3 regions of the Streptomyces sp. NPDC007025 genome follow, and region 2 is predicted to be linked to each of the others. Evidence: riboswitches for the same ligand, from Rfam matches in the RefSeq annotation. Region 2 holds a riboswitch; each other region holds the start of a gene.

What was found. A riboswitch is a leader RNA that binds a small molecule or an ion and turns the genes downstream of it on or off. The one in region 2 is predicted to bind cyclic di-AMP.
Region 1: it holds a riboswitch for cyclic di-AMP, as region 2 does, so the genes downstream of both, ACFYMO_RS28700 (LysM peptidoglycan-binding domain-containing protein) here and ACFYMO_RS27435 (M23 family metallopeptidase) in region 2, are expected to answer to the same signal.
Region 3: it holds a riboswitch for cyclic di-AMP, as region 2 does, so the genes downstream of both, ACFYMO_RS13090 (M23 family metallopeptidase) here and ACFYMO_RS27435 (M23 family metallopeptidase) in region 2, are expected to answer to the same signal.

The regions. Positions count from the first base shown of each region.
Region 1 is NZ_JBIAFT010000018.1:9,650-13,031, forward strand. Features, by position in the region: gene ACFYMO_RS28695 (glycosyltransferase family A protein) at 1-186, opposite strand, end outside; gene ACFYMO_RS28700 (LysM peptidoglycan-binding domain-containing protein) at 411-1,178, opposite strand; cyclic di-AMP (ydaO/yuaA leader) riboswitch at 1,183-1,359, opposite strand; gene ACFYMO_RS28705 (helix-turn-helix domain-containing protein) at 1,891-2,487, opposite strand; gene ACFYMO_RS28710 (ABC transporter ATP-binding protein) at 2,659-3,382, shown strand, end outside.
Region 2 is NZ_JBIAFT010000016.1:65,450-68,831, reverse strand. Features, by position in the region: gene ACFYMO_RS27440 (pitrilysin family protein) at 1-1,249, shown strand, start outside; cyclic di-AMP (ydaO/yuaA leader) riboswitch at 1,465-1,620, shown strand; gene ACFYMO_RS27435 (M23 family metallopeptidase) at 1,635-2,456, shown strand; gene ACFYMO_RS27430 (HPr family phosphocarrier protein) at 2,584-2,865, opposite strand; gene ACFYMO_RS27425 (GNAT family N-acetyltransferase) at 3,035-3,382, shown strand, end outside.
Region 3 is NZ_JBIAFT010000005.1:457,660-461,041, forward strand. Features, by position in the region: gene ACFYMO_RS13085 (PP2C family protein-serine/threonine phosphatase) at 269-1,564, shown strand; cyclic di-AMP (ydaO/yuaA leader) riboswitch at 1,754-1,958, shown strand; gene ACFYMO_RS13090 (M23 family metallopeptidase) at 1,970-3,256, shown strand.

The DNA of each region.
Region 1 (3,382 bases), on a different contig from region 2:
ATGCTGTGCGGCCAGCCGGTCCACAAGGTCCGAGGTGCCGTCGGTCGAACCGTCGTCCACGACAATCATCTCGGTGGCGCCGGGTGCGAAGGACTGCTGTGCGACCGATTCGACGCAGCGCTCTATACAGGGCAGCGCATTGTAAGCGGGTGTTATCACGCTCACCATATTTTTGATCTCGCTCATGGCTCGACGGTGGCCATTCGGGCGTATCCGCGCCAGAGGGAAGCGGCGTTCGGGTGAATGCGGCCCGCGCCGTGGCGGGGGCGGGACGGAGGGTGCGTGTTGTGGTGCGCACGGCGACCGGGGCGGGGGGAGGGTGCTCAGCGGTGCCCGCCGGGCGGTGCCGCGAGACGGCGACTGCCCGCCACCGCGAGGGTGGCGGGCAGTCGCCGCGTGCGTGCTCCGGCTCAGTACGGGCCGTTCACGTTGTCGATCGAACCGTAGGTCTTGGCCGCGTAGTTGCAGGCCGCGACGATGTTGGCGACCGGGTCCCGCTGGTCGTAGGCGGTGCCCTCGACGTGGAAGGCGTCGAAGGTCGGCTTGATCACCTGGAGCAGGCCGATGGAGGGCGTGCCGTTCTGGGCGTTGATGTCCCAGTTGTTGATGGCGTTGGGGTCGCCACCGGACTCCCGGATGATGTTGCGGTGGATGCCGTCGTAGGTGCCGGGGATGCCGTGCTGCTTCATGATGGCCAGCGCCTCGTTGATCCAGCCGTCCAGGTTGGTGGACTGGGTCTTGTGCACGCCGCCGGTGCGCTCGGCCGAGCTGCGGTCGGCGCGCTCGGGCGTGGCGTCGCTGGTCTCGGCGGGCTTCGAGGCGGTGTCCAGCGTCAGCTTCTGGCCGGGCAGGATCAGGTCCGGGTCGCCGCCGACGGTCTTCTTGTTGGCCTCGTAGAGGGTGTTCCAGCCGCCCTCGATGTCGTGGTCCAGGGCGATCCGGTACAGGGTGTCGCCGCTGGCGACGGTGTAGGAGCTGGGCTCCTGCTCGGTCTTCACCTGCGAGGCGGCGCCGGACCGCGCGGACTGCGCCTGCTCCTGCACCTGCGCCGGGGCGGCGTGCGCGCTGCCCGCGGCCAGCAGGGGAGCGGCGATGCCCGCACCGCCGGCGGCGAGGGCGAGCGAGAGCCGGAGGCGGCGGGTGCTGAACGGATTACGGGCGTGAAGGCCACGAGACATGGGGGTGTCCTCTCCTAGCGCCTGCGAGGTGAGCTGTCGGATTCGGGCTGGAGTTGCCCGGCCATATCCGCTGTGCCGGGGCACAGCGGCCATGACTTCACCCCTAGCCGGGCCGCGGAGTGCGGCACGGCACGTAAGTGGGTCCCCCGCTCCTGCCGCGCGGTACTGGTGCGAATTTCCTAGCCGGGCGGCAGGATTCGGCGCCCCGGCAGCGGAACTCCGGCCGTTCGTGGAGGCCGGAGCGAGGACACAGAAACACAATGGATTGCCCGGATCAAGGCGCGCGATTCACATGCGGGGCGGCTCGCCGAAAATGATCTAGCAATTCCTCAACGCTATGCTGTGGATCATTTTCTGTGCGTAAAAAACCAATCTGCCGGTGTTTCGAAGGACTTTTATGGAAAGGCTTCCTGATGGCGCGCCAGAAGATCTTGCTGATTTCTCGGTCCGGTCGGTGTGTTTCGCGACACAGCGTACGACCGGGAAGGGCAAGTCCTGTATATCCGGACAATGCCGGTGAATACCGCAGAATGCGGCCGGTTGTCGGATCCTGCGCGGGGGCGGAGGTGCCGCACGGAAGGATTCTACTAAGCGCGATCGTACATTGTCGCGGTGCGAGGGTGCGGCCGTGGTCCGGAACGGCCGGGTGTGCGGCCGGGCGGTGGGGCCGGGTCGCGCACACCGGGGCTTCCGCGGCGTCGCGGCGGCGGCGTCAGTCCCGGCCGTCGAGCGGGACCCCGAACCAGCGGACGGCGATGGGCCGGGTGCCCGGTCCGGCTTCGGTGCGCTCGCGCCGGAAGCGTTGCAGCAGCTCCAGGTAGGCGTCGTGGAACTCCCGCAGTTCCTCCTGTGTGAGGTGGAGGGTGCTGCGGGAGCCGGAGACCCACTCGTCCTCCTCGGCCGGACGGTCCGCGTGGTGCCGGACCAGTTCGAGGTCCTCCCGCAGGTGCGCCCGGTCCAGCTCCTCGACCACTGCGCGCTCCGCGCCCGGCAGGTCCGCCCGGGAGGGGCGCCGCACGTCCGCGCCGCGTACGCCGCGCCACCAGCGTTCGCGTCCGTTCGTGTCGTGGTCGGGGTCGTCCTCGACGAGGCCGGCCCGGGCCAGCTGGCGCAGGTGGTAGCTGAGCGTCCCGGTGTTCTGGCCGAGAGCCGAGGCGAGTGCGGTGGCGGTCGCCGGGCCCGCGGCGGCCAGCCTGCGCAGGATCTTCAGGCGCAGTGGATGCGCCAGCGCTTTCAGCGTCGCGGGGTCGCTGACGGTGTGCTGTCCCTGGTGGGAAGCGGTGTGGTCCTGGTGCGACGACTCGGTCATGCCCCGAGCCTACCGCAGAGAAAACTATGCAGAGCTTCCTTTGCAGAGGTTTCTCTGCAATGCTCTCGGCGGGCCCCGGAGCACCAGCACCGGCCTCGCCGCCCGGCGTGACCGGCGCGCACCCGCGCGCCGCTTCCGCGCCGACCACTTCGAACACGTCAGGACAGACACATGGCCGATGAAGCCGTCCGCATGCGGCACGTCACCCGCCGCTACGGCACCGGTGCCGGAGCCGTCACCGCACTCGACGACGTCACCCTCGACTTCGGCCACGGCACGTTCACCGCCGTCATGGGACCCTCGGGATCCGGGAAGTCGACTCTGCTGCAGTGCGCCTCCGGGCTGGACCGCCCCACCTCGGGATCGGTCGCGGTGGGCGGGACCGAGCTGACCGGGCTCGACGAGACCCGGCTGACGCTGCTGCGCCGCGACCGCATCGGATTCGTCTTCCAGGCGTTCAATCTGCTGCCGTCCCTGACGGCCGAACAGAACGTCGGCCTGCCGCTGCGCCTGGCGGGCCGCCGACCCCCGTCCGCCCGTGTCGCGGAGGCGCTGGGGCAGGTCGGACTCGGATCACGAGCCCGGCACCGGCCCGCGGAGCTGTCCGGCGGCCAGCAGCAGCGGGTCGCCCTGGCCCGCGCGCTGATCACCCGGCCCCAGGTGCTCTTCGGCGACGAACCCACCGGCGCGCTGGATTCGGTGACCAGCCGCGAGGTCCTCACCCTGCTGCGCGACATGGTCCACCAGGAGGGGCGGACGACCGTCATGGTCACCCACGACCCGGTCGCCGCCGGTTATGCGGACCGCGTGGTCTTCCTCGTCGACGGGCGCCTCGACGGGGAACTGCACGGCGCGCCCTCGCCGCAGATCGCCGCGCACATGGCGAAGCTGGAGG
Region 2 (3,382 bases):
CGAGGTGGACCTGCGCGCGCCGCTGGACGCCGAGCCGGAGGGGCTGGACGGCGTCGCCACCATCATGGCCCGGGCGCTGAGCGAGGGCACGGACAAGCACACGGCGGAGGAGTTCGCCGCGGAGCTGGAGCGCTGCGGTGCCACGCTCGACGCGAACGCCGACCACGCCGGTGTGCGGGTGTCGCTCGAGGTGCCCGTGTCGCGGCTGCGCAAGGCGCTGGGGCTGCTCGCGGACGCGCTGCGCGCCCCGGCGTTCCCCGACAGCGAGATCGAGCGGCTGGTGGCCAACCGGCTGGACGAGATCCCGCACGAGCTGGCCAACCCCGCCCGCCGCGCGGCCAAGGAGCTCTCCCGCGAGCTGTTCCCGGCCGAGTCGCGGATGTCGCGGCCCCGGCAGGGCACCGAGGAGACGGTGCGGCGCATCGACGCGGCCGCGGTACGCGCCTTCTACGAGGCCCATGTGCGCCCCGCGACGGCGACCGCCGTGGTGGTCGGCGATCTGGACGGGCTCCGCGACGGCGGCGTCGAGGCGGCGCTCGCCGAGACGCTGGGCGGCTGGACGGGCGCTGTGGTCGACTCGCGTGCGATGCCGCCGATCACCGCCGACGACACCGGCCGGGTCGTCATCGTGGACCGGCCCGGTGCGGTGCAGACCCAGTTGCTGATCGGACGGGTCGGGGCGGACCGGCACGACCGGGTGTGGCCCGCGCAGCTGCTGGGCGTCTACTGCCTGGGGGGCACCCTCACCTCCCGGCTGGACCGGGTGCTGCGCGAGGAGAAGGGCTACACCTACGGCGTCCGCGCGTTCGGGCATGTGCTGCGTTCGGCGGAGGACGGCAGCGGGGCCGCGCTGCTGGCCATCAGCGGCTCGGTCGCCACCGACGTGACCGGTCCCGCGCTGGCCGATCTGTGGCAGGTGCTGCGGACGCTGGCGGCGGAGGGGCTGACCGACGAAGAGCGGGACGTGGCCGTGCGGAACCTGGTGGGGGTCGCTCCGCTGCGCTACGAGACGGCCCAGGCCGTCGCGGAGACGCTGGCCGACCAGGTCGAGGAGCAGCTGCCCGACGACTACCAGGGCCGGCTCTACGCCCAACTGGCCGAGACCGGCACGGTGGAGGCAACGGCCGCGGCCGTCAGCGCGCTGCCGGCCGACCGGCTGGTGACGGTGCTCGTCGGTGACGCGTCCCAGATCGCCGATCCGGTACGGGAGTTGGGCATCGGCGACGTCAAGGTGGTCACCGGCGGCTGAACCCGGCCGACGGGCGCGGTACCGGGGTAGGAAGTGGGGCCCGGGAGGAGGAATTGCTCCTTCCGGGCCCGCTGTGATGTCCGCTTTCGTCGCGGTTGCTGACGAGTTGGAGTGTGGCGTACGTGACAAAGCCAGGGATTCGTTTGCCGCTCGGAGTTGGCCCCGATTAGCGTCATTGCCGCTGTCCGTCAGAAGTGACCGCACCCGCGGCCGACGGACCGCGATCGCCGAATCCCCGAGGCAGCGGCCGAGGGGGACCGGGGACCCACGTCCCATTGGGGTGAATCGGACGGCCTCGCCAGAGGCGGTCCGTAGGAGACCTTCCTGCTCCGAACCCGTCAGCTAACCCGGTAGGCGAGAAGGAAGGAAAGGAGTACGCCTCCCTATGGCGTTCACCCGTGCCACCGGCAAGCACAGGCGTCCGAGCAAGGCCCGCAGGACCGCGGGCGGGGCGGCCGGCATAGCCGGCCTCGCCACCGTGGGCGTCGTCGGGTCCATCGCCTCCCCCGCCTTCGCCGCGAGCGGCGGCCAGAGCAACGTGCCGCTCCAGCAGAACGCCGAGGTGACCGAGGCCGTCGGCGGCCCGATCTCGGACACGCTGGACGAGCAGGCGTCCGCGCAGGCCCTCCGGGCCGAGCAGGCCAAGGCCGAGTCCGCGGCCAAGGAGGCGGCTGCCGAGGCGAAGGCGGAGGCCAAGCGGAAGGCCGACGAGGCCCGGCGCAAGGCGGCTGCCGAGAAGGCGGAGAAGGAACGCGAGGCCAAGCGCAAGGCCGCGCGGGAGGCCGAACGCGCGAAGCTCAACGCCTATGTGCTGCCCGTCGAGGGCTCCTACGTCTCGACCGGATACCAGCAGGGCGGCGGCATGTGGTCTTCCGGCAGCCACACCGGGATCGACTTCCACGCGGGGATGAACACTCCGGTCCACTCGGTGGCCGCCGGTGAGGTCGTGGAGGCCGGGAACGGCGGTGCCTACGGCAACAACATCGTGATCAAGCACAAGGACGGCACGTACACCCAGTACGGCCACCTCAACTCGATCGGCGTCTCGGTCGGCCAGCAGGTCACCTCGGGTCAGCAGATCGGGCTCTCCGGCTCGACCGGCAACTCCTCCGGCCCCCACCTGCACTTCGAGGCCCGCACCGGCCCCGACTACGGTTCGGACATCGACCCGGTCGCCTACCTGCGCAAGCACGGTGTGAAGCTCTGACGCGCGAGTCCCCACGAGCACCGCATGTGGCAGGCCCCCGGTCAGGTGACCGGGGGCCTGCCACATCCGGGCCGCGGTGCCGCCGGCTCCGGCGGCCGCGGGAGGTGTGCCTGGCGCAGGCAGCCGTTCAGATCGTCTCCGGGAGCTCCTCCAGCCCGTCCGTGACCAGCTTGGCCAGCCTGTCCAGAGCGGCCTCCGCCCCGTCCGCCTCGGAGGCCAGGACGATCTCCTCGCCGCCCTCGGCGCCGAGGCCGAGCACGCCGAGCATCGAGGCCGCGTTGACGGGAGTGCCCTCGGCCTTCCGGACGGTGATCGGCACTCCGGTCGCCGACGCTGCGCGGACGAAGATGGAGGCGGGGCGGGCGTGCAGCCCCTCGGCCCAGCCGACGGTGACGCGGCGCTCAACCATGGTGTTGCCCTTCGAGTCGTACGAGGTTGTCTAGACCAGTCTTGCACGGTCGCCCGAGTCCGCCGTGAACCGGCGACGGCGGTCCCGGAGACGGTGCTCCGGCCGCCGACGATACGACGTCTCCGCACACCCCTGAGCACGCGCCCTCCCTCCGCCGTACGCTGGCCTCATGCCGAGTCCCGAGGAGCGCGCCTACCCGGCCCACTGGGAAGCGGACATCGTGCTGCGCGACGGCGGTACGGCCCGGGTGCGGCCGATCGCCCCGGACGACGCGGAGCGGCTGGTCAGCTTCTACGAGCAGGTGTCGGACGAGTCCAAGTACTACCGCTTCTTCGCGCCCTACCCGCGGCTGTCCGACCGCGACGTGCGCCGCTTCACCCACCACGACTACGTCGACCGCGTCGGCCTCGCGGCGACCATCGGCGGCGAGTTCATCGCGACGGTGCGCTACGACCGCATCGACCATCTCGGCCGCCCCGCGAGCGAGCCCGCCGACGAGGCCGAGGTCGCCTTCCTG
Region 3 (3,382 bases), on a different contig from region 2:
ACCGGAATCCGGCGAGCCGGACCGCCGCCCTGCCGGACCTTCACCCAGCCGAACCGGCGTCTCCCGGTCCTTCGCCGGTCCTTCGCGGGCCCTTCGCCGGCTTTCGACAGGCGATGCCGCCCCTTCCGTGGTAGGGGAGCGGGGAGACGGAACGGCTGACCCTGGCGGCTGCCGCCGGGGCCGCCCGGCTCCGGTGTGCCGCCTGGCTCCTTCCCCCTTCGACCCCTCCTGACTGGCCCCGAGCCCCCGACCGGGTCAGATTGGAACCGTGCGGGAAAGGGCGGCCGGGACACAGCCGGTGAACGTGGACGGCGGCGACGTGGGGCGGCTGTGGCGCCTGGCGCGCTGGCTGCCCGCCGCGCTGTGCGCGTTGGGCATCGTCCTGGACTTCGCGACGCCCCGGGACGTGACCGTCTCGGCGCCGTTCGCCGCCGCCCCGCTGGCCGCCGCTGCCTTTCTGACGATCCGCGGCACCGTACTCACCGGAATGTTCTCCTCCGGGGCGACCATCCTGTTCTCCGCCTTCCACGACTCCGGCAATGTGCTGGAGGCCGAGGCCCGGTCCATCACCATCGTGACCGTCTCCGTACTCGCCGTCGGCGTGAACTACGTCCTGATCCGCAGCGGCAGCAGGCTGGCCTCCGCGCGCAGCATCGCCGAGGCCGTGCAGTACGCCGTGCTGCCCACACCGCCCTCCCGCGTCGGTGCCCTGCGGGTGGCTACCCGGTATCGGGCGGCGCAGGCGGAGGCCCGGATCGGCGGGGACTTCTACGCGGCGGAGGAGACCCCGTACGGCGTTCGGCTGCTGCTGGGCGACGTACGGGGCAAAGGGCTCGACGCGGTGGCCGCCGTCGTCCTCCTGGTCGGGGCGTTCCGGGAAGCGGCCGAGCAGGAGGCGACCCTCCCCGGTGTGGCGGCCCGCCTCGACCGGGCTCTCCAGCGGGACGCCCATCGCCTCCAGGGCGCGGCCCGGCTGGAGGACTTCAGCACGGCGGTGCTGGTCGAGGTCGTCGACCCGCGCACCCAGTCCCCGACTCCCTCCGCACCCGGGCCAGGAGGGCCGAGCGGACCAGGTGTACCGGGCGACCCCGGAGCACCGGGCGGACCGGATGTCCCGGGCGGACCGGACAGTGCGGTGGCGGAGGGGCGCACCGCGAGCGACCGCGTCGTCCTGCGCGTCGTCAACCGGGGCCACCCCGCTCCGGTGCTGCTGCACCGCGGCCGGGCCGTGCTGCTGGAGCCGACCACCCCCGCCCTCCCGCTCGGCATGACCGACCTGGGCGTATGGCCCCAGCAGCTGGACGAGTACGCCTTCCCGCGCGGCGCCCAGCTCCTCCTCTACACCGACGGCCTCTCCGAGGCCCGCAACCCGGAGGGCGACTTCTACCAGCCGGCCGAGCGACTCTCCCGCGCCTCCTTCGCCGATCCGGAGGAGCTGCTGGCGACGATCCTGGTCGACGTCGCCGCCCACACCGGTGGCCGGTCGGCGGACGACATGGCCCTGCTCGCCGTCGCCCACGACACCCCGGGCGACACAGGGGAGGGCACTCCGCGCGACGCCTGAGCCCGGTGCGGTCGGCCGGCGCGCCGGCCGGTCGTACACCGCGCAGGCCGGGCAGCAGCACGGCCTGGGCGGGTGGGGAGCCGGGCGGGACTCACGTCAATTACGGGGAACGGCTTGGAATCCCGGCCGCAGTTCTATTAACGTCCGATAACGCAGCACGGTTGTCACTGCCGTCACGGAAGACGGCACCGTGCTCCGTCGCCGAATCCCGCACGCGGTGCAACAGCAGCACCCGATCGGCCGCACAGCACCGTGGGAACCGGGGAACCACCCCTTCTCGTCAGCCGGACGAGGAGGACGGGGTGAATCGGACGCCCTTGCGAGAGGACGCCCGTAGGAGACCTTCCTGCTCCGAACCCGTCAGCTAACCCGGTAGGCGAGAAGGAAGGAAAGGAGAGCGCCCCCGTGGCCTCCAGATCCCAGGGCTTCGTCGGCCATCCGCCCCAGGCGGACGCGTACGCCCCACCCGCCGGCCACGCCGGCCCGGCAGCGCCCTACGGCCAGGCCGCGCCCCAGAACTCCGTCCCGGGGGCCACGTACGACTTCTTCGCCACCGGCTCCGGCGGCCCCGGCCCCATGCCGCCGCACAACGAAGCGCGCGACGCCGGGGAGGCCCGCGCCGCTGCCGACGGTGATGCCCGTGCCGACGATGACGAGCCGTGGGACGAGTGGAACCCCTCAGCGGACTCCACGGTTCCGGTACGCGGCCGGCACCGAGTCGCCAAGCAACGCGCCGGAGGCGTGGCGCGGGGCGGCACCGTCCTGGGGGTCGGCATGATCGCAGCCGTCGGCGCCGGCGGAATGGCCACCGCCCAGGACCGGGACCCCGGCACGATATCCGTGCCCGACGTGGACACCGCGGCCGACGCGCTCCGGAGCATCCCCGACCGGCTGCCCGACGCCGAGGACCTGCCCGGCATAGGCGGCCTCTTCTCCGACGCCGCCGACGCCACGACGGACTCCGGCGGCGCCGGCGACGCGCAGGCCGCCCCCCTCACCCAGGCCGGGCTCTCCGACGAGGACAGGGCGGCGGGCCCCACCGACGCCGGCGAGGCACTGCGGGCCCGCATCCTCGAACAGGCCGAACGCCACCGCACCGCGGCGGACGAGGAAGCCCGCGAGAAGGCGGCCCAGCAGGCCGCGAGCGCGGCAGCGGCGGAGGCCGCGGAACGGGCCGCCGCTGCCGAGGAGGCGAAGCAGCAGCGGGCACGCGAGGCGGCCGCCGAGCAGGAGCGCAAGGCGGAGGCCGAGCGGAAGCGCAAGGCGGAGGCGGCCCGCCGCGCCGAACTCGCCCGCAGCTACACGGCACCGCTGGCCTCCTTCCAGCTCAGCGCCGGATTCGGCCAGGCGGGCGGCATGTGGCAGAGCGACCACACCGGACAGGACTTCGCCGCCCCCAACGGCACCCCCGTCAAGGCCGTCCACAGCGGAACGGTCAAGGAGGCCGGCTGGGCCGGTTCGTACGGCTACCGCATCGTGCTCCGGCTCGACGACGGTACCGAACTCTGGTTCTGCCACCTCTCGTCCATGACCAGGTCGGCCGGGGACAAGGTCGGCACCGGCGATGTCATCGGCCGCGTCGGCTCCACCGGCAACTCCACGGGCCCCCACCTGCACGTCGAGGTCCGCCCGCACGGCGGCGACCCGGTGGACCCGCTGCCGTGGCTCCGCGACAAGGGCGTCAAGGTCTGAGCATCGGCACGGGAGCCGAGGGAGACCTGGGAGCCGAGGGAGCCGAGATCTGAGCGCAGGCCGGGACGTCAGGGGCCGAGCCCCCGCGCACGTGCCCCGAAGCGGACCCGCACCGGGGCACGACCT